DNA from 2 places in the Glutamicibacter sp. NPDC087344 genome. Region 1 is predicted to be linked to the other one. Evidence: predicted binding sites of a transcription regulator. Region 1 holds the regulator's gene; the other holds the start of a gene.
The links. The regulator HrcA, encoded in region 1, represses chaperone genes, less so after heat shock. The targets are predictions, from matches to a motif close to TTNGCACTCGNNNNNNNCGAGTGCNAA.
Positions count from the first base shown of each region.

Region 2: the regulator HrcA is predicted to act here: its motif matches at 10,054-10,080, upstream of groL (chaperonin GroEL).

Region 1 covers NZ_JBIUXY010000006.1:274,537-283,792, forward strand. The annotation lists gene lepA (translation elongation factor 4) at 1-822, shown strand, start outside; gene hemW (radical SAM family heme chaperone HemW) at 829-2,058, shown strand; gene ACIOWL_RS13125 (DUF4870 domain-containing protein) at 2,087-2,434, opposite strand; gene ACIOWL_RS13130 (DUF3097 domain-containing protein) at 2,576-3,448, opposite strand; gene hrcA (heat-inducible transcriptional repressor HrcA) at 3,576-4,589, shown strand; gene dnaJ (molecular chaperone DnaJ) at 4,656-5,777, shown strand; gene ACIOWL_RS13145 (16S rRNA (uracil(1498)-N(3))-methyltransferase) at 5,781-6,554, shown strand; gene ACIOWL_RS13150 (GerMN domain-containing protein) at 6,631-7,629, opposite strand; gene ACIOWL_RS13155 (PhoH family protein) at 7,860-8,888, shown strand; gene ybeY (rRNA maturation RNase YbeY) at 8,898-9,256, shown strand, end outside.
Region 2 covers NZ_JBIUXY010000010.1:6,174-19,592, forward strand. The annotation lists gene ACIOWL_RS16515 (DUF808 domain-containing protein) at 236-1,183, shown strand; gene ACIOWL_RS16520 (class I SAM-dependent DNA methyltransferase) at 1,285-2,934, shown strand; gene ACIOWL_RS16525 (hypothetical protein) at 2,937-3,863, shown strand; gene ACIOWL_RS16530 (GNAT family N-acetyltransferase) at 3,860-4,615, opposite strand; tRNA gene ACIOWL_RS16535 (tRNA-Val) at 5,024-5,100, shown strand; gene ACIOWL_RS16540 (LLM class flavin-dependent oxidoreductase) at 5,161-6,252, opposite strand; gene ACIOWL_RS16545 (threonine/serine exporter ThrE family protein) at 6,424-8,094, shown strand; gene ACIOWL_RS16550 (uracil-DNA glycosylase) at 8,101-8,874, opposite strand; gene ACIOWL_RS16555 (DUF3263 domain-containing protein) at 9,032-9,322, shown strand; gene ACIOWL_RS16560 (LytR C-terminal domain-containing protein) at 9,369-9,980, shown strand; gene groL (chaperonin GroEL) at 10,276-11,910, shown strand; gene ACIOWL_RS16570 (DUF4031 domain-containing protein) at 12,002-12,904, opposite strand; gene ACIOWL_RS16575 (LPXTG cell wall anchor domain-containing protein) at 13,140-13,419, shown strand, end outside.

The DNA.
Region 1 (9,256 bases):
CCGGAAACTTCCGTGGCCCTGGGCTTCGGTTTCCGCGTAGGCTTCTTGGGCCTGCTGCACCTGGAAATCACCCGCCAGCGTCTGGAAACCGAATTCAACCTGGATCTGATCTCCACCGCGCCAAACGTGGTGTACGAGGTGATGGGCGAGGACAAGCGGATGATCACGGTCACCAACCCCTCGGAATTCCCCGACGGGAAGATCCTGGAGGTTCACGAACCGATGGTCGCGGCCACCATCTTGGCCCCGAGCGAGTTCATCGGCGCGGTCATGGAACTGTGCCAGACCCGGCGCGGAACCATGCGCGGCATGGACTACCTCTCCGAGGACCGGGTGGAGATGCGTTACCACCTGCCGCTGGCCGAAATCGTTTTCGATTTCTTCGACCAGCTCAAGTCGCGCACCCGCGGGTATGCCTCGCTGGACTGGAAGGCCGACGGAGAGCAGGTCGCGGACCTGGTCAAGGTCGACATCTTGCTGCAGGGCGACCAGGTGGACGCATTCTCCGCCATCACCCACCGCGACAAGGCATACAGCTACGGCACCATGATGACCTCCAAGCTGCGCGAGTTGATTCCACGCCAGCAATTCGAGGTTCCCATCCAGGCCGCCATCGGCTCGCGGATCATCGCCCGCGAAAACATTCGCGCCATCCGCAAGGATGTGCTTGCCAAGTGCTACGGCGGCGACATCAGCCGCAAGCGCAAGCTGCTTGAAAAGCAGAAGGAAGGCAAGAAGCGGATGAAGATGGTTGGCCGTGTGGAGGTTCCACAGGAAGCATTTATCGCCGCGCTGTCCACCGACGAACCGAAAAAGAAGTAGAGCTGCATGCCCTCAGTATTGCCTGACGGCGATCCGGCTCCGGCCGATGGTCTGCTCCCCGCAGCGTGTGCGCACGGTGCGACGGAGCGGACCATGTCCTTTTATGTCCATATTCCGTTCTGCACGGTGCGTTGCGGGTATTGCGACTTCAACACCTACACCGCCACGGAGCTCGGCAGCGGATCCAGCCAAGCGACCTACGCCGCCACCGTGAGCCAAGAGATCAGCTTCGCCAAAACCGTGCTTCAACGCTCCGGTGTGCCGCACCGAGAGATTGAAACGGTCTTTTTTGGCGGGGGAACACCGACCCTGTTGCCGGCCGCCGACCTGGTCAGCGTGTTGCATCGGATCAGTTCCGAATTCGGGCTGAAGCCCGGCGCCGAGGTCACCACCGAAGCCAACCCGGACTCGGTGACCCGTGAAAGCCTGCGCGAGCTGGCCGATGGCGGATTCACCCGGGTTTCCTTCGGCATGCAGTCGGCGGTCCCGCACGTGTTGAAGGTGCTTGAACGCACCCACAACCCGGCACGGGTGCCGCAGGCGGTCGCCTGGGCCCGGGAGGCCGGTTTGGATGTCAGTGTTGACCTGATCTACGGCACCCCGGGGGAGTCGCTTCAGGATTGGCGCACCAGCATCGAAGCCGCGTTGAGCTACCAGCCCGACCATATCTCCGCTTACGCGCTGATCATCGAGGACGGCACCAAACTCGCCGCACAGATCCGCCGCGGCGAGGTGGCGCCGATCGACGACGATGATCACGCCGAAAAATACCAGTTGGCCGATGAGCTGTTCGCCGCGGCCGGGCTTTCCTGGTACGAGGTCAGCAACTGGGCGCGCAGCGCCGAGCATGCCTGCCGCCACAACGTTGCCTATTGGCAGGGCGGGGATTGGTGGGGCGCCGGGCCCGGTGCGCACTCCCACATCGGCGGGCTGCGTTGGTGGAACGTCAAGCATCCAGCGGCCTACCAGCAACGGATCGACGGCGGGATTTCCCCGGGCCACGGACGCGAGTTCCCCGATGCCCAGGCGGTCCAGCTGGAGCAGACCATGCTGCTGACCCGGTTGAGCAGCGGCATGCCGATCAGCGAGCTCGATTCCGCCGGGCGCACCAAGGTGGCCGGGTTGATCGCCGACGAGCTGATCGACCCGCGTGCAGCGTTCGCCGGGCGGATCGTGTTAACGCAAAGAGGCCGGCTCCTGGCCGACCTCGTGGTTCGCGAACTGCTGGATTTCTAGGCCGCTGCCTGAAACGACGCCCCTGCAGCTACTTCATCAACCGCAAGTTCAGCGGGTAGCGGTAGGGGCGTCCCTTGTTGGCTTGAATGGCGGCGTAGGCGCCGGCGAGGGTCATGAATACCCACAGGCAGACGGCGACCACGGCAAATATCCAGCCGATGCCCGGCAGCAGGTTCAACAGGTTCAGCGCGATGGCCACAATGGTCAGCGGGAACGTGAAATTAAACGCTTCCTTGGACTCCTGGGCGGTGAATGGGCCGCGATCCCGGTAGACCGCGAAGATGATCGCCGACGGAATGCAACCCAGGATCGCGCCAAAGTGCGCGAGCATCGCCCACTGCCGGTCTTCCGAGGGGGACAGCGGCAATGCGGACACGTTCGATCCCTCGAAGCGCGAGTTCTCAGATGGTGGTACCTGGCGAGATGTCACGTGGCTGTCCTTGTCTTGCGGTGTGGATTAAGACCATAATATCGAGCTTCTGCCAGCGCTTTGACCAACGGCACCCGGAAACTCCAATTATTGGTCAATCGTTAGGAAACCGTAATCTTCCGTGGTGAGGAAATCGATTAGTTCCTCAACTTTTCCCAGCAACGTCGGCTCCAGCTGGCCGTAATGGGTCACCGTGGAGAGGATCCGCTGCCAGCCGATCCCCAGGTCCTCGGCGCTTGCATGCGGCCAACCGAAGGCGCGCAACACCCCGGTTTTCCAGTCGGTCCCGCGTGGGATTACCGGCCACGCGGCGATCCCCAGCGTTTCGGGTTTGATCGCCTGCCACACATCCACGTAGGGGTGCCCGAGGATCAGCACGTTGCCGGCGGCACCCGGTGTTTTCATGGCTTCGGCGACGATCCGTGACTCCTTGGTGCCCGAGATCAAGTGGTCAACCAGGATTCCGAGGCGGCGGGTCGGGGAGGGGGCGAACTCGCGGATCGCTGCGGAAAGGTCGTCGACCCCGTGCAGCGGCTCGACCACAATACCTTCAACCCGAAGGTCGTGGCCCCAGACCTTTTCAACCAGTTCGGCATCGTGCTTACCCTCGACCCAGATGCGGCTGGCGCGCGCGGTCCGGGCCTTGAGGTCCTTCACCGCCCGCGAACCGGAGGCGGAAACCAGCGATGTGGTTTCCTTGGTCTTTTTGACGGGATCAACGATCTCAACCGGCTCGCCCTCGAGCAGGAATCCGAACCCGGATTGAAAAGATCGTGTTTTGCGGTGGCGGTCTTCCAACACGATCACCCGCATCCCACCGGACTTCTCGGTTCGTATCACTTCCCCTACCCAACCGGAGACGGCATCTTCAAGGATCATGCCGCGTTGAACCGGTACCTGACGGAGTTTTTTAGGTGCCGGAGCACTCAGATCTTGCGGTCCCCAGGAGAAATCGGACACGTACTGCCTTTCGCTGTGATCGAATACGCTCGAAATCCAATGCTAGCAACTGCTGAACGTATTAGACTTGGCACTTGACAGGTTAGAGTGCCAAGTGTGTTGGCATGGTTGCCCGGGAGGTGTGTCAGTGAGCGAAGTGCGACGTCTGGACGTATTGCGCGCCATCGTGGAGGACTATGTCCAATCGCGTGAGCCGGTCGGCTCCAAGGCACTGCGCGAGCGCCACAACCTCGGCGTCAGTGCCGCCACCATCCGCAATGACATGGCTCTCCTCGAAGAGGAGGGCCTGATTGCCGCGCCGCACACTTCCTCGGGGCGAATCCCCACCGAAAAGGGCTACCGCCGTTTTGTGGACGAGATCGGCGAACTCAAACCGCTCTCGCGCGCCGAGCGGGAAGCGATCAACAAGATCCTGGACGCCTCGCAGGACCTTGATGAGATGCTGCATAGCACCGTGCGGTTGCTGGCGCGGCTGACCAATCAGGTCGCGATGATCCAGGTGCCGCACTATGACACCGCGGAGCTGCGCAACCTCGACCTGGTAGGTCTTGGACCGCAGCAGGTTTTGATGGTCATGATCGCCTCCAATGGAACCGTGGACCAGCGCATGATCGCGGTGACCCGGTTGTACTCCGACCAGGAGTTGAACAACCTCAAAACGTGGTTGCTGAACTCCTTCGGCGGCCACCGACTGGATCAACTTGTCGGACCGCTGCGCGCCGAGGGTTTGGTCCCGGCGCAACACGAATCCCCTTTGCTGGACAGCGTCTTGCGCTCGTTGGAGGAAATGGCGCAGGCCGCGAATGTGCAGCGCATCGTGATGGCCGGCACCGCGAATCTGGCCCGGGTGGAGGGGGATTTCCCCCTGAGCATCACCCCGGTGCTCGAAGCGCTGGAGGAGCAGGTGGTGCTGCTGAAGCTGTTTTCCGAGCTCGAGGCGGATTCGCGGGGTCTCGCGGTGGCCATCGGCACCGAAAACCACTACGGGCAACTGACCGATGCCGCGGTCATTGCCACCACCTACAGCACCGATCAGCGCAGCAAGCTGGGGGTGCTCGGCCCGACCCGGATGAATTACTCCTCGTCCATGGCCTCGGTCCGCGCGGTAGCCCGGTACCTGTCGAAGATTTTGGCGAATTAGCCTCCGCGGCACGCTGCGGAACATGTTGTGAAATGAAATTTTAAAGGAAAGGACACGGCGAAGATCGTGAGCTCTCACTACGAGACACTGGGTGTCGCCAAGGACGCGACCCCGCAGGAAATTAAAAGCGCCTATCGCAAATTGGCCCGCAAACTCCACCCGGACGTCAACCCCAGTGACGATGCCGCCGAGCAGTTTAAGCTGGTCACCCGCGCCTACGAGGTTCTTTCCGACGAGAAGAAGCGCGCTAACTACGACGCGACCGGCGATGAGAACGGCAACGGCCAGCCAGGCTTCGGCGGCGGGGCCGGGTTCGGCGGATTCGGCGACATCTTCGAGCAGTTCTTCGGCGGCGGTGCGGCCCAGGGGCCTGCCTCTCGTACCCAGCCGGGCCGCGATGCGCTGATCACCATCACCATCGACCTCGAAGACGCGGTCAAGGGCACCGTCTACCCGTTGGAGATGGAAACCGCGGTAACGTGCAAAACCTGCCACGGCGACGGCACCCGTGAGGGCACCAGCCCGGTCACCTGCACCATCTGCCACGGCGCGGGCCAGGTCCAGCGTCCGGTTCGCTCCTTCCTGGGCCAGATGATGACCGTGGAAACCTGTGCCGCCTGCCGCGGTTTCGGCACCACCATCCCGGATCCCTGCCTGGAGTGCAACGGCGAGGGCCGGGTGCGCGAACATGTCTCCAAGTCCTTGAACGTGCCTGCCGGCGTGGATTCGGGCACGCGCATCCAGTTGCGCGGCCAGGGCGAGGCCGGCCCGGGAGGCGGCCCTAACGGCAACCTCTTTGTCGAGGTGGACGTTCGCCGCCACAAGGTTTTTGAGCGCTCGGGCAATGACCTGCACGCCAAGATGACCATCCCGATGACCGCCGCCGCCCTGGGCTGCGAGTTGCGGCTGGAGACCTTCGACGGCGAGCAGAGCCTGAACGTCGAGTCCGGCGCCCAAGATGGGGACACCATCACCCTTCCCGGGCTGGGTGTCCCGCGCCTGCGCGGCGGCAAACGCGGCGACATCGTGGTCCACCTGCAGGTGGAAACCCCCACCAAGCTGGATGCGGCCCAGCGTGAGCTGCTCGAGCAGCTGGCCAAGCTGCGCGGCGAAGAACTGGATGCCGGTCGGGTCGAGCATTCGGGTGGGATGTTCTCACGCCTGCGAGACAAGCTGAATCCGCGTTAAGCCATGAGCAATCACAGTTTTGTGATCGATCCGGCCCAGGCGGCCGCGGCCCAGGTGGGTGAGGTCCTCGAACTGACCGGGGCCGAGGCGCACCATGCGATCACGGTCAAGCGCACCCAGGTCGGCGAGGTGCTGGACCTGCTGGACGGCACCGGTTTACGCCTGGTGGTTGAGGTCGCCGCCGTGGCCGACCGGCTGCTGACCCTGACCGTCCGCCAGCGGGTGCAGGAACAGGCCCCGCAGCACCCGGTCACCTTAGTCCAGGCGCTGTCCAAGGGCGATCGTGATCTGCAGGCCGTGGAATCCGCGGTGGAGCTGGGGATCTTCGGGGTGCGGCCGTGGCAGGCCGAGCGCTCGATCGTCCGCTGGAATGCCGCGAAGGCGCCCAAAGCGCTGGCCAAGTGGCAGGCCCAGGTGCGTTCGGCGCAAAAGCAGTCCCGGCGCGCCTTCGAACCCGAGGTCTTGCCGCTGGCAACCAGCAAATCGCTGGCCGCGGCGATCCGCGAGCACAGCGCCGCCGGGGATCTGGTGCTGGTGCTGCACGAACAGGCAACCGGTTCGGTGGCCCAGGCCCTCACCCAATGGCTTCCCGCCGCGGCGGAAAACACCAAGGTGGTGCTGATCGTCGGCCCGGAGGGCGGCATCAGCGATGCGGAACTTGAGCTGTTCCTCCAGGCCGGCGCCCACGCGGCGCTGCTCGGGGAGCACGTCTTGCGCGCCTCGACCGCGGGCCCGGCGGCCCTGGTGCTGGTGCGCCACCTGCTGGGCGAGCTCTAAAACGCTGCTTAAACCACGGGTGCCGTGAACCTAAGAAGGTTCACGGCACCCGTGGTTTAATCGTGCTGCGGACCGCTCAGCCGACGGTGAATTCGGAGCTGACTTCTGCGACCCTGGCATCGCTGCCGTTTTCCTGGCCCCACACGCTCAGCGTGTAGGAGCCGGCCGGAAGCCTGGTGGTGAGGGTGAAGGAGCCGTCGGATTCCACGCTCTGGGCGCTGATCCGGCTCGCACTGGTGATGGGTGTGTGTTCCCCGTCGGAGGTTGTTGACTCCAGCGAGTAGAAGGTTCCTTCATCGAAGCCCGAGGTCCGGCCGTTGATCTTGACTGCTCCGGCCTTGGTGGTGCTGCCGAATTGCGGATCGATGATCCAGATCGGTGCCATGAACTCGGCATCGCGCTCATACACATCGTGCAGCTGGTAACTGCCGAACACCGTGGCATTTGCGGTCCCGTCAACCAGGATCCGCACCGTGGCGGGGGTCTGTCCCACCAGGATGCCCGCGTTGGAAGCCGCGGCGGTGGCGGTGAACACCAGTTGCTGGATCGAGCGTTCGGAGAGCCCCTGGTCCAAGCTGGCGCTGAAGACCTTGGCCGGCAGGTCAAGGGTGATCAGGTTCTGATTGTCGATGGACACTCCCACGTCGTCCGTAGACTTCAAATGCGTATACCAGTCCGGGTCCGCGGGCTTACCGGAAAGCAGGTAGGCCACCGCATCGCCGATAGGTTCTTGATGGCGGCTATCCGTGGCGTATTCGCGATAGAGGTAGACCCCGGCGCCGGTGTTTTCCAACCAGTACACCGGCATCTTCTGCCCGGGGAACGCCTGCTCCAGCGAATCGGTGGCAACCGGCATCCCCTGGGATGCAACCGTCGAATTGGCGGGCATCTCAAAACTGTCATCACGTGCGGCGAATCCGCAGCCCGCCGCGAAGGCGAGGACCGCGACGGCACCGGTTGCCGCGACACGTCGCGGGATTCGGCGCTTGTACCACTGCTGCACGTTGGACCAATCAATCTGTTTTGCGGGAATCTTTTCGGTGCCTGAAACGAGAACATCGTTCCGGGCGCTCATATAGCGTGACACATCAACATGTGTGCGGAGCGCAAAAATGGCCAAACCTACCAATCCGTAACCAAATCTATACCTTTACCACCTGCCCGGATTAGATTCATTTCATACTGATTTCAGATTTTTCAGCGCTCGGCGGAGCTGGAAGTATCGCGCCGGAGCGCCGGGACTCGTTAGACTGGAAAGACACAAGTTCTTATTTTTCCGAGCTCAAAAGGGGCACGAAACACTGCATGCAGGTTGAACAAAACCAGAAGCCATCACAGACCGGGGAAGCGACGCTGACCATTTCTTTCGAGTCGCCCGAGCTGATGATCGCGACCCTGGGACCGAACGATGAGCTGTTGCGCATCCTCACCGGCGCCTACCCGAATGTGCAGTTCCGCCCCAACGGTGCTTCCCTGAGCTTGGTGGGGGAACCCGTGCAGGTGCGCAAGGCCCAGCGGGTGACCGAGGAAGCGCGTGCGTTGGCGCAACGCGGATCGCGGATGAGCGCGGAAACCATCGAGCAGATCATCAAGATGCTCAGCGCCGGGAACCCTGACGCGCCAACCGACGTGCTGGGGCTGAAGATCCTCTCCGGCCGCGGGCGCTCCATCCGGCCTAAAACCGTGAATCAGAAGTCCTACGTGGACGCCATCGAAGACTCAACCGTGACCTTCGGGATCGGCCCGGCCGGCACCGGCAAAACCTTTTTGGCCATGGCCATGGCCGTGGCGGCCTTGCAGGACAAACAGGTGAACCGCATCATCCTGACCCGTCCGGCGGTTGAAGCGGGGGAGAAGCTCGGATTCCTGCCCGGAACCCTGAGCGAGAAAATCGATCCCTACCTGCGCCCCCTCTACGACGCGCTGCATGACATGGTGGACCCGGATTCGATCCCGCGCCTGCTGGAAGCCGGAACCATCGAGGTTGCACCGCTTGCCTATATGCGCGGGCGCACCTTGAATGACGCGTTTGTGATCCTCGACGAGGCGCAGAACACCACCAGCGAACAGATGAAGATGTTCCTGACCCGTTTGGGTTTCGGTTCCAAGATGGTGATCACCGGGGATATCACCCAGGTCGACCTGCCGGGCAACGCGGTCTCCGGTCTGCGGATGGCCAGCGAGGTGCTTGAGGGAATTGACGATATCTCGGTCCGCCGGCTGGACGCCAGCGACGTGGTCCGCCACCGGTTGATCGCGGACATCGTCTCCGCCTACGACCGCTGGGACGATGCCCGCCGCACCGATCATCGACGGCCACGACATACAAAGTAAAGCGAAACAATGAGCATTGAAGTTAACAACGAGACCGAATTCGAGGTCGACCTCGCCGACGTGAATGCCTTGGCGAACTCGGTGATGCGGGCCATGTACCTGCACCCCGAAACCGAGGTGTCGATCGTGTTCCTCGACGAGGACGCGATGAGCGCACTGCACGTTGAGTGGATGGAGCTCGAAGGCCCCACCGACGTGATGAGTTTCCCGATGGACGAGTTGCGCCCGGGCAAGGAGCACAGCCCTGCCGAGGCAGGCATCCTGGGAGACATCGTGATCTGCCCGACCGTCGCCCAGGCGCAAGCCGAGGCCGGCGGACACAGCACCCACGATGAAATCCTGTTGCTGACCACCCATGGGCTGCTGCA
Region 2 (13,419 bases), on a different contig from region 1:
GAACAAATCCTCGGAAGTCTTGCGTCAGTGCAGGCTCCCGGGGATTTTCTGTTGCCGGTTTCCGTTCCACACGGTGGTGTGTATCCATCGAGTAGCACCGGCGTGCCCAAACCCTCGCAGAAAACATGGTGAAATCGTCCGTGCGTTGGCCTCTGCTCGGTAAAATTGGAACAACGGGTTTCCCTCGAATGCAAATCTCCTGCGTTTGAGCACCACGATCTCAAGGAGACAAATCATGGCCGGTGGCCTTGTAGCCCTGCTGGATGACGTAGCCGCTTTGGTAAAGGTCACCGCCGCGTCTTTGGACGACATTGCCCTGGGAGCGGCCAAGGCCAGCACCAAAGCCATGGGAGTGGTCATTGACGACGCAGCAGTGACCCCGCAGTACGTGGCCGGCATTTCTCCCAAACGTGAGTTGCCGATCATTTGGAAAATCGCGGTTGGTTCGATTCGGAACAAGCTGCTGTTCATCCTGCCAGCCATTCTGCTGCTCTCTGCATTCCTGCCGTGGGCGCTCACCCCGATCCTCATGGTCGGCGGCGCGTACCTGGTTTTTGAAGGCGCGGAGAAGATCCTTGAAGCAGTGGGCCTGATCGGCCATCACCAGGACGCTGACGGCGGCAAGGCTCGTGACGAGAAAACCATCATTGGCGCCGCCACACGTACCGACTTTGTACTTTCAGCAGAGATCATGGTGATCTCGTTGAACGAGGTGACCCACGAACCATTCATCACCCGAGCATTGATCTTGGTTGCCGTCGCGGTACTGATGACGGTGTTGGTTTATGGTGCGGTCGGGCTGATCGTGAAGATGGATGACATTGGCCTGGTGCTGGCACAAAAGAAACAGCAGTTCTCACAGAAACTTGGCCGTGGGTTGGTTAAGGGAATGCCGATCGTGATGTCCGTGTTGGGCAAGGTTGGTGTGGTGGCCATGCTCTGGGTTGGCGGACACCTGCTGCTCACCGGTATGGACGAACTTGGCTGGCACGCCCCCTACGGGTTTGTGCACCACGTGGAGCTGCTGGTTCATGACGCCACCGGTGCTGCCGGTCCGGTGCTTGGATGGCTGGTCAACACCGCGTTCTCCTGCCTTGCCGGGTTGATTATCGGCTCGATCCTGACGGTGATCATCCTGGGAATCAAAAAGCTGATGAATAAAAACAAGCCGGCGGCGCACTAACCTCGCGCGACGCACACTGTGCGTAGAATTGATGATCCGCCCGCGAATACCAAGCTCCGAGGCCCGGCTATTCTGTCCGGAGGCCATGGAAAGATCGATGTGTGTTGAGTAAAGAAACAACGAAGCAGGACCCCGCACGCCATGCGCGGGGGGCATATTTCACCCCCGAACCCGTCGCGCGTTTTATGGCCGAATGGGCCTTGGGGGAGCACGGCCGCCGGGTGCTGGAGCCCTCGTGCGGTGAGGCGCAGTTCCTGGCCGCTGCCCACGACGTGGTGGATGACGGTCGTGGAATCCCGGAGCTTTTCGGCATCGAGCTCCATGAGCCTTCGGTGCGCGCGGCTCGATCGGTGCTTAAGCGTCACGGGGCTACAGCGAAGATCACCCACGCCAACTTCTTCGAAGTCTCGGGAAACCATGACATGGATGCGGTGATTGGCAATCCACCGTATGTGCGTTATCAGCTGCACCGCGGTGAAGACCGCAAGCTCTCCCGCACCGCCGCCCGTGAAGCAGGTATTGAACTCAACGAATTGGCCAGCATCTGGGCGGCCTTTGTGGTGCATGCAACCAGCTTCCTCGCACCCGGTGCACGTTTGGCGTTGGTCCTTCCGGCCGAACTGATGTTTGTGAACTATGCGGCCCCGGTCCGCCGAATGCTGCTTGAACGGTTCAGCCGAGTGCACCTGGCCGTGTTCGAAGAACGCCTCTTCGCGGATGCCCAAGAAGAAGTGGTCTTGCTCCTCGCCGAGGGGTACGGCCAAGGTTCCAGCACCGCCCTGCGGCTGCACCAATTCCGCAACTCAGCAGACCTGCAACTGATCGACGAGGGAATCGAGCATACCCCCGCGAGTACCTCGGAACGGTGGACCGGATCCCTGGTCGGGCTTGAAGCCCAGGGTGTGTTGTCCCAAGCGTTGGCATCCGGCCAATTCTCCACCCTGCACGGATGGGGTGAGACCTCTCTGGGGGCGGTGACCGGAAACAACAAATGGTTTACGCTCTCTCCCGCCCAAGCCAGGGATCTTGGCCTGAGCCCGGCCGATCTGGTGCGTATTTCGCCCCCGGGCTCCCGCCACCTGCGCGGCCTTGAACTGGACCAAGAGCACTGGGAGCGGCTCGGAGAGCATGGGGGAGCCACCTACCTGTTCCGGCCCGCCGCGCTGCCATCTGCCGCGGGACACCGGATGGTGGAGGAAGGCGGGCTCCTCGGGGTGGACAACGCCTACAAATGCCGGGTGCGTACCCCCTGGTGGCGGGTGCCGCTCTTGTCCGTGCCGGATTTGTTTATGACCTACATGAACGCCGACACCCCGCGGTTGACCACCAATGAAGCGGCGGTGCACCACATCAATTCCATCCACGGAGTGTATCTCGGTGCCGATGTGCGCGAGCTGGGGCGCGAGCTGCTGCCGTTGGCCTCGCTGAATACCCTGAGCATGCTGGGAGCGGAAATGGTTGGCCGGTCCTATGGCGGCGGAATCCTCAAAGTCGAACCCCGGGAAGCCGACCGGCTGCCGGTGCCTTCGCCGCAGGCTGTTGCGGCACACGCGCAACAGCTCAGAGACATCAAAGACACCGTGCGTGAACACCTCGCGCACGGCCGCAAGGCGGAAGCCACGGCCCTAGTGGACGCCATCGTTCTTGAGCAGATATTGGAACTTGAACCGTCGGCAATCGCCGCGGTCTCTCAAGCCCGTGCGGACATGTTGGAACGCCGCAAGGCCCGAAGTAAGACGGTGAAAAACTAAACGTGGCAAACCCTGCGGTGGAAAAGACCCTCGCTTTCGCGGAATTCGACACCACGCTGATGTCAGCGGCCAAGGATTCACCCTGGATTCGCAACGGCGCGGTGACCGAGGAGTTTAATCCCTCCTATGAGGTGCTCGAACGGCTGCTGAGCATTCCCGTGCGTTCCAAAGCCGCCACCCGCTCCGGGCGCTTCGCCCAAGGCGTGGATACCTGGCTGGCGCACGAGCTGCGCCGCGCCGGTTTCGACGCGGATCTGGTCTGGCCGCGTACCGAAGCACCCCGGGTGCTGTCCAAAGACATCCTGGAGTTGCTGCGCCGGCTGCCGGAGCGGCTGTCGGATGAAGTGTATGACGCGGTCATGGCGGGCAAAGCCGGAAGCACCGATGCCCGGATTCTGGGCCGCGCCTACATGAAGCAGACAGACGTGGTGATGACCCACTGGTCCACCGGACCCGAACTGCTGCTGAGCACCAAGGCCATGACCTCGTCTTTCGGCAAGAATTTGTCTAACCGCTACGAGGAAGCCTACGGGGACGCGGCGAACCTGCGTGCCCGCTACCCGCTGGCGGCGGTAGGGTTCTTTTTTGTTCAGCGCTCCACGATCCTGGACTCCGAACCGGCGGCCTTCCGACGCACGGTGGACATGATCCGCAAGCTGCGCGACTTTGGCGACGGTTTTGGTTACACGGCCACCGGGCTGCTGCTGGTGGACTGGGACGATGACGCAGAAGATCCCCAGGTGAGGTGTGTTCACTCGCCAGTTCCCGCCGATATTGCCGCTCCGCAGTTCCTTAACTCGATGGTTGACGAGGTCTTGAAGGTCACGCCGATTGATTTGCACGAGGCGGCTCGCGCTCGCCGAGCCGGAGAAGTCGCCCCGCTGCCCGGCCACGAAGCAGTGGACGAGCAGCAGGAAGCGCTGTTCTAAAAGGCTGGATCGACGCTGGAACCCAGCCAGTCGTTCTCAGCTGTTTCGGTACCCAGCAACGGGAACTGCGGGTCTGCTTCCGGTGCTTCCGGGCCGATCTGCAGCATCGGCATCGAAGCTGGTCGTTGTCCCAGTTCAACCCCGAGCTCTAGGCTCAGCAGGGCAGGTGCGTGTGGTTGGCCGGCAGGCTCCAAAGACGGCTGCAACGACACCGTTTCATGGTCTTCGCCGAACGGATGAGCCACCAGGGCCCGCTGTGGCGCGGCAACCAGCTCGCCGGTGTTCTCAGCGGCCCAAGCCCGCGCGGCATCGGTGGCGCGGTAGATGAACTTGGTTTGCCCGTCCTGCTCAAAGGTGCGCTCGCGTTCCCAGAGCTCGGAGCGTTCGTAGTAGGCCCAGGACGCGGGGTTGGCGGAGTCGATGATGGTGATCGGTGTGCCACCGGTGTCCAACGCGAATTTCAGGCGCATTGAGGCAACACGCTCACGGATTCCCATGCGGCGGTAATCCGGGCGCACGGCCATGGAACCCAGTTCCAGGGCGTCCATGGCGCTGGTGGGAGCAATGATCGAATCATGGACCAGGCCGGCCGCGATCAGCAGCTGGCCGTCACGCACGGTGACCAAGGCCTTGGCGCGGTCCATTTTCTGCTGCCAGCGCGCATCGATGGCAGGGTACAAGCTAGCTAATTCGGCACGTTCTGCCTCATTTGGAGACAGGCGTGACAAGGCAAAAGTCAGGTATTCAAACACTGGGGTACGGTCCTAAAAAGCTAAGAACGAACGAAAAAGAGGCTTTGCTTCGCGGAAAAAATCCGGTCGGCGGGTTTCGTTGGCCTTGAGGGGACCGTTGCCGGTGGCTTCCGGCAGCTTCCTTGTAGGGCCCAGTTTGAGCTCGATGAGCTAGAAAAATTATGGGGTCTCAAAGTGCGGTTTGACAAGTCGAAACGAAGGTCTTGAAGTGAACTCTAAATAAACGAATTGGCACCGTATTTTTGTGCTTGTCACCGAGCATTTTTGGGACGGTGCGGAATCGATCGGGGTGCTGTCCTAGCGGACGTTCTGAGGGCCGGATGCCAGGCGGTCCAGGTCGATTTGGAGCGATGGTCAATGAACCGCTAGGATTATCTAGGTGCTGAACCGGAAACGGCCGGCGCAGATGGATCTTTAGCTCAGTTGGTTAGAGCGTTCGCCTCACACGCGAAAGGTCGCTGGTTCGAGTCCAGTAAGATCCACCAACAAAAAAGCCACCGCTAAGCGGTGGCTTTTTTCGTAAATGCGCGCCCGAGTATTGACTACTAGGCGTTCGCCTTCGCGAGCAGCTCGTGAACACGCGGCTTCACTTCGGTTCCCAGGAGCTTGATGCTCTTCATGAGGTGCTCATGCGGCAACGAGCCGGCGGAGTATTTGATATCAACACGCGACAAGCCAAGTGTTGTTGTCGCCTTGGCCAGCTTGCGAGCCACGGTTTCCGGGCTGCCGGCCATCATGGCTCCTTGCGGGCCCATGGCCGCCTGCAACTGGATCTTGCTGGCCGGGCTCCAGCCTCGTTCGGCGCCCAGCCGGTTCATGGTGCGCTGGTAGTGCGGCCAGAGCAGTTCCAGGGCCTGTTCGTCGGTGTCTGCCACCAGGCCGTGGAAGTGGGCACCTACCGGTTGCGTGGACTCGCCAAACTCCGCCAGGGCGCGGTGGTACAAGTCCACCAACGGCTCGAATGCGGCCGGTTGGCCGCCAATGATGGCCAAGAACAGCGGCAGGCCATGGCGGGCGGCACGGATTACCGACTGCGGGCTGCCTCCGACGCCAACCCACATCGGCAGAGGGCGGTCTTCCAGCAGCGGATAAACCTGCTGACCGCGCAACGCGGCGCGGTGGCTTCCGGACCACGACACGGGGGTGCCGTGGCGCAATTTGGCCATGAGCGCCAGTTTCTCCTCGAATAGTTCCTCGTAGTCATCCAGGCTCAGGCCGAACAGCGGGAATGACTCGATGAAAGAGCCTCGCCCGGCAATAATTTCCGCGCGCCCGTGAGACAACGCATCCAAGGTGGCGAACCGTTCATAAACGCGGACCGGGTCGTCGCTGGATAGCACCGTGACCGCGGTGCCTAGTTTGATGGTTTGTGTGGTGGAGGCCAAGGCCGCGAGTACCGTTTCCGGGGAGGAAACGGCATAGTCGTCACGGTGGTGTTCGCCGACTCCGAAGAAATCAAGGCCCGCCGCTTCGGCCTGCTGCCCCTCGGCGAGGACATTGCGAATCACCTGGGCGTGGGAAAGTGCGGAACCGTTGGCGTCTTCGGTGATGTCTCCGAACGTTTCGGCGCCGATCTCAGGAAGTGTGACGGTGGTGTTCACGGGTTCAACCTCTCGCGGGATTGTATTCAAAAGCATGTAAATGTTCATTGGGGATAACTTGCCTGGGCCGGGAAGTATTCCCGGGGCGCCGCTGCGCCCAAATGTGTTCGGTGATACGCGCAGAATTGAGGGTTTCCCCAGTAACTTCTAGAACTCGGGTTGTATCGTGATTTACGTACACGATCGAACGTTTCGGGAGGGTGATCCGTGGCGCAGTTGAACAACGATCAGTGGTCCGAAAAACCACGTGGTGCAGGGCAGGATCCCGATCCGGCAGTAGCCGCCTTGCCGCGCATCAACACCAGTGAAATCAAGATGGGGCAGTTGGCCGAACCTGCGCATCACGAGCAACCCACAGCCTCGGAACTGCCGCTGAATACCGCTGTCAGCGCCAGTGTCGCCGCCGCTCCGGCCTCTGATCCGGAATCGCGCACCGGCAAGGTGCACACCACCGATGAAGGCATCACCTTGGTGCCGACCCGAGCCAACCCGGTGGCCCGAAGCCTGCTTGCCAAAATGTGGGTTTCCACCGCGCCGCCGACCCAAGCCCTGGACATTGTCGACCGGCTGCAGGGCACACCCTACGCGAACCCCACGGTGAACAAGGACCAAGATGCCTCCGCCAGGAGGACACTTGAATTCGCGCTGGACCTTGGCGAAACGCTGATCCGCTACGGGGCCGGTGCGCTGGAAGTTGAAACCAGCATCATCGCAGTCACCGCGGCCTTGGGGATGAGCTACCTCGACGTGGACATCACCAACCAGTCGCTGCACCTGAACTACAGCCCACCGGATGCCGAAAGCTACTCGATCCTGCGGGTGGTGCGTTCCTCGACCTCGAACTACGCCGGTTTGGTGCTGGTCCACCAGCTGGTCTCGGACATCATCGCCGGGGGAGTCTCACGCAGTGAATCCGCCAAGCGGCTCAAGGCCATCTTGCGCAAACCCAAGCCGTTTCCGCGCTGGATCGTGGCCAGCGGCAACGCGGTTTTCGCCGCGGCCTTTGTGCTGTTCATCGGCGGCTCCTGGCTCGGCGCGTTGGTGGCGATGGCCTCATCCTCGATTGTCTCGCAGGTGGGACGGTATGGCGCCCGCTGGCGTGTGCCGGCATTCTTCACCATCGCCGCCTCCACCTTTGTGGTGACGGGTATTGCCCTGGTCAGCTACGAATTGCACGCACCCATCGACCCGGCGCTGGTGGTTTCCGGCGGGATCCTGCTGCTGCTTCCCTCGGGGCGATTTGTCTCTGCCCTGCAGGATGCGATTAACGGCTTCCCGGTGACGGCGGTGGGCCGATTGTTCTCCGCAGGATTGACCTATACCGCCATCGTGTCGGGTATCTCGACCGCGCTGGTGATCTCCTCGGTGCTGGGCTGGGAGAACGTCGACGTGCACCAGATTGTTAAAATCGACTACCCGGCATGGCTGCTGCTGATTCTGGTGGCCGTGGCGATTATCTCCGGCGCGGTGACCGAGCAGAGCCCGGTTAATCTGCTGCTTCCCACCGCGGGCATCGCGGTCCTCGGGTTTCTTGTCCAGCTGTTGTGCGTCTACATCGGGTTGGGAGCGCGGGCGACCCCCGCGGTGGTTGCCACGGTGATCGGTTTCGCGGCGCGATACGCCGCGGACAAGATGCATTCCCCGCAGCTGGTGATCGCGGCGCCTGCGGTGATGTTTTTGCTCCCGGGTTTGATGATCTTCCGTGCCATGTACGCCATCGTGTTCGAAGCGAACGACATGTCCAGTGGTTTGGTGGAGATGTTCAACGCCTTTGCGATCATGCTCTCCATCGCCGGCGGTGTGGTCTTCGGCGACACCCTGTGCCGGCCGCTGACCTCCGGCGCACGGCGTGAACGGCGTCGGATCCGGCGCCGCTAGGAAGTCTCACACACCAGGAATCGACCAGTTAATCGGCGCTTGTCCCGCATCGGACAGGCGCCGATTGATTTCCGAAAAGGGCCGCGACCCGAAAAAGCCGCGAGAGGCCGACAGCGGGGACGGGTGGGCGCTGGTAAGTTGCGGCATCCGGTCCATCAGCCCCGCCAACTTTTGAGCGTGTTTTCCCCACAGGAGGGCAATTGGGGGATTCTCCCGGTGGTTCAGGGCCGTGATCACCGCTTCAACGACGGCGGACCAGCCCAGCTGTTGATGTGCCCCGGCGTTGCCGGCGGCGACCGACAAGGATTGGTTGAGCAACAGTACCCCCTGCTTATGCCAGGCGCTCAGGTCAGCATGGGCGGCCGGGGGAATTCCCACATCGTCCTTGAGCTCTCGATAGATATTGGCCAATGAGCGGGGCACCGGGCGCACGGAAGCCTCCGCGGCGAAGGCCAACCCGTTTGCATGACCGGGGGTCGGGTAGGGGTCCTGCCCGATGAGCACCACCCGCACCTGGGCCGCGGGAATACCAAGTGCGCGCAACATCACGTGCGGGTCCGGGAGGATCTGTTCGCCCGAGGCGCTGCGCTGCGCCAATTCGCCGGCGATGGATCGCAGTTGCCGATTGAGCGGCTCCAGTACCGTTTCCCAGTCCTGAGCGATGAATCCGCGCTCCGCCAGGTACCTGGCGCCGTGGAAAAAGGGGAAATCGGCCGCCTCGTAACGGACCGGCGGATCCGGCTCCGGGGCCGGGAAGAGGGCGGGCTGCACGTTGTCCATGGCATCCATTCTGCCGTTATTCTGGCGTGGCTGTGCCCTAAGGCGCGGCGCTGTGCGGGTGAGTTGGTTAGAATATCGGTGGTATGTCCACCACTGGTGGCGCAAAACGCAGAACCGAGACCGGACTGAGCCGGGTGAAGGAATGAGGTGTGGACGCATGGCTGAGGATGAAGTGCTGGTGGATTTTGTAATGAATCCCGACTCTGAACTGGATGAGCGTTCCCAGCAGATCCTGAACATGGAAAAGTTGTGGTGGAAGTATGCTGGCGCCAAGGAACAGGCCATTACCAAACAGTTCTCCATGTCGCCGACGAATTATTATCAATTGCTCAACCAGTTGATTGAAACGGACGCGGCGCTGGCTTACGACCCAATGCTGGTAAAACGCTTGCGTAGGCTTCGGTCGACGCGACGTCGTGTGAGCGGTACCGTCGGGTCCGGACGATAAGTTCCGAAACCGACCGCGACCAGTCAGACCTCGATCAAGGACAAGAATGACCAACTACCCACGTGACGAATTCGATCGCGTTCCGGAGTTCAACACCCGTGTGGGTTCACACCACGCCAACGGGTGGGCGCAGTCTGCCGCCTCCAAGTCCAGCGGTGGGAAACTTCGTTGGGTGGTCATTGCCGCGGTCCTTGTTGTTTTGGTCGGGGCGGTTGCCTACTTCTTCGGCCCCGGGGGAGTGAAGCCGCTACTGGGGTCGGCGCCAGAAGTTACCGAGTCCAGCATCCCGACGCCGAGCCAAGAACCTAGCGCCAGCCCGAGCGAAACCGAAAGCGCGATACCGTCGGCATCCAGCACCATCGACGACGACGATGTGCTGTTCGGACAGCTGGTCGGTGTGTACAACGGCGCCAGCATCGCAGGAATTGCCTCGGCCGGCCAAGAAGCCTTGACCGATGCCGGCTTCACGAATGTTACGGTCAGCAACTGGACCCGCCCGGCAGAAACGTCCACGGTGTACTACACCTCTGAGGCCTACCGGACGACCGCCGAAAAGGCTGCTGAGCTGATGAACATCGACGAGGTTTTGCAAACGACCAACATTCCCAACCGGGTGACCGTCGTGATGGGTGCGGACGACACCCTCGAAGTGCAGTAATCGCACAGTAATCATTTGCTTCGCTGTAAGCCGATCGGCTTGCACTCGCAGGGCGAGAGTGCCAATATTTGTATTAGCACTCATGCGTTGCGACTGCTAACGCCGATCGGCTTTTTGCGTTGATTCGCCGCCGGACCGGTTCTTGCACCGCTGCGCACCGAGCGTGAAGAATACCTCAGATAGCGAGAGCTGAAACGGTTGCTGGCCCGATGCCGGCCCGTTGCACTCGTCCGTCGCGGGCGCTGTCTGTCGGTTGCATTTTCGCAAAATCGTCCCGAAAGGACCGAAAGCCACTATGGCCAAGATGATTGCATTTGACGAGGAAGCACGCCGCGGACTAGAGCGCGGCCTGAACACCCTTGCCGACGCCGTAAAGGTGACCCTGGGCCCACGCGGCCGCAACGTTGTTCTGGAAAAGAAGTGGGGTGCCCCGACGATCACCAACGATGGCGTGTCCATCGCCAAGGAGATCGAGCTGGAGGATCCTTACGAGAAGATCGGCGCAGAGCTGGTCAAGGAAGTTGCCAAGAAGACCGATGACGTCGCAGGCGACGGCACCACCACCGCAACGGTTCTCGCCCAGGCACTGGTCAAGGAAGGCCTGCGCAACGTTGCTGCCGGCGCCGACCCAATCGCCCTGCGCCGCGGTATCGACAAGGCCGTAGAGGCCGTCACCGCAGAGCTGTTCGCAGCCGCCAAGAAGATCGAGTCCAAGGAGCAGATCGCTGCGACCGCTTCGATCTCCGCAGGCGACCCGGAAATCGGCGGCCTGATCGCCGAGGCCCTGGACAAGGTTGGCGAGCAGGGTGTGATCACCGTTGAAGAGTCCAACACCTTCGGCCTCGAGCTGGAGCTGGCCGAGGGCATGCGCTTCGACAAGGGCTACATCTCCGCATACTTCGTCACCGACGCTGAGCGCCAGGAGACCGTGCTGGAGGACCCATACATCCTCATCGTGAACTCCAAGATCTCCTCGGTCAAGGACATGGTCACCTTGCTGGAGAAGGTCATGCAGTCGAACAAGTCGCTGCTGATCATCGCCGAAGACGTTGAGGGCGAGGCCCTGGCTACCCTGATCCTGAACAAGATCCGTGGCCTGTTCAAGTCCGTTGCCGTCAAGGCTCCGGGCTTCGGCGACCGCCGCAAGGCCATGCTGACCGACATCGCCATCCTGACCGGTGGCCAGGTTGTGTCCGAGGAAATCGGCCTGTCCCTGGACAACGTGGGCCTCGAGGTCCTGGGTACCGCCCGCAAGGTGGTTATCACCAAGGACGAGACCACCATCGTTGAAGGCGGCGGCGAAGCCGACGCCATCGAAGGCCGCAAGGCCCAGATCGCAGCCGAGATCAAGAACACCGACTCGGACTACGACCGCGAGAAGCTGCAGGAGCGCCACGCAAAGCTCTCCGGCGGTGTTGCAGTGCTGAAGGCTGGCGCAGCTACCGAGGTTGAGCTCAAGGAGCGCAAGCACCGCATCGAAGATGCCGTGCGTAACGCCAAGGCCGCTGTGGAAGAGGGCATCGTGGCCGGCGGCGGCGTTGCACTGATCCAGGCTGGCGCGGCTGCATTCGCCAAGCTGGAGCTGGACGGCGACGAGGCCACCGGCGCGAACATTGTTCGTGTTGGCATCGAAGCCCCGCTGAAGCAGATCGCACTGAACGCCGGCCTGGAGCCAGGCGTTGTAGCCGACAAGGTCAAGGGCCTGGCTGCCGGCCACGGCCTGAACGCCGCCACCGGCCAGTACGTCGACCTGCTGGAAGCTGGCGTGAACGACCCGGTGAAGGTGACCCGTTCGGCGCTGCAGAACGCCGCGTCGATCGCTGGCCTGTTCCTGACCACCGAAGCCGTTGTTGCAGACAAGCCAGCTCCGGCCGGCGCCGCACCAGCCGGTGACGACATGGGTGGCATGGGCGGAATGGGCGGCTTCTAAGCTTCCTGACCCGGTCGGTCCCGTACCGAACCCAGCTGTTGCCTGTGGCCCGTTTCCTTCACGGAAACGGGCCACAGGCCGTTAACAAAATTCAGAACTCTTCGCCGAGCCAGGTGTGCAGGGTTTTTACTTCGGCCCCGACGTTGCTGCGCGCCGCGGCCTCCCAGCGCGTAATACCCTGGGCGGTGCTGTAGATATTCTTTTTCTCCAGCAAAGATCCCAGGACCTTGATCCGGCCGGTGGCCAAGGCCGGACGGGGGAAATGCGCGTACTCCTGGTAGATCGCCTGCGCATAACGTTGGTAGGCCGGCTGCGGCCTGGCGAGCACTTCAAGGTCCGCGTCGCACAGGATCCGTCCCAACTTATCGTTGGCGCCCGGGGAATGCCCGGCCGTCAGCAGGACCAACTCGCTGACCTTGGCCACGGCCGCAGGATTCAGCACCCCGGTGAGTCGCTCGCGAGCCAAGATGGCTGAACGGGTTTCGTCCTCTGAGGTTCCCTCATACACCGCATCGTGGAACCACGCGGCAAGTTGCAACAGCATTCGTTCCTGCGCGTCACTCTGGTCTTTGGCCAGCCAATCCAGGGCTTCAAGCACCGAGAGCAAATGAACCCGGTCGTGGTAACGCCGATGTCCCTGGGCCCACAGTCCGAGCAGTTCCTGACCCAGCTGCGGTTCGGTGGGTAGTGTTTGCGCCCAGCGTCGGGTGAGCACTCGATCAAGCTTCTCCGGGCGGTACTTGGCAGGAATCCGCAAACCCGAAACGATCAGCGCGCGCACCAACTCACTGGCGGAAACTTCACGGGCACCGCCAGCCACCAGCTCGGGATACCGTTCGAGCGGAACATCGTAGTGGTCGCGGTCGAATGCGCGCTCAGGAATCTGATGCGACCGGGCGAAATCGTGTAATTCATCCAGGGTCGCATCGGACACCAGATGAGAAAAAACCGTTCCATGGGCGGGCCATGACGGCGGGTCGATCAGGATGCTCATAGGCTCTAGCGTACGTGTTAGTTCCCGATTCCCCGCGGTGCTCCGCCCGGCCGTCGCGAGTGGGAGCCTTGGCAGCCGATGAAGTACCCGCAGGCACTTGGTACCTGCGGAGTTTTCGGCTAAGTTGTACCTTAATCATCTTGCATCTTCACAGGCTAAAACCTGTTCTCACCACTTCGGAACACACCGGTGTCCGAAATACAGGACTGTGACTTTTTTGGGGAAACGAGACTCTATGCCAGCTAAGGTCAACACCACGTTGCTGTCCGCCGCAGTTATCTCGGGGCTTCTGGTCTCCGGGGCACCCGCCCAGGCTGCAGAAACAACCGAAGAAAGTGTTCACAGTGTTGTGGTTGAGCAACCAGCCACAGCACAAACTCCGGAAACATCACCCGTGGTTTCCAACGCCGAAACCAGTGCCGCTGTGCTGGAACCAGCGGGAGCCGCCACGGCGGAAGAATCCTCGGTTGCAGTCGAGGCCAACGAGCCATCAGTTGGCAACACCACCGATGAAG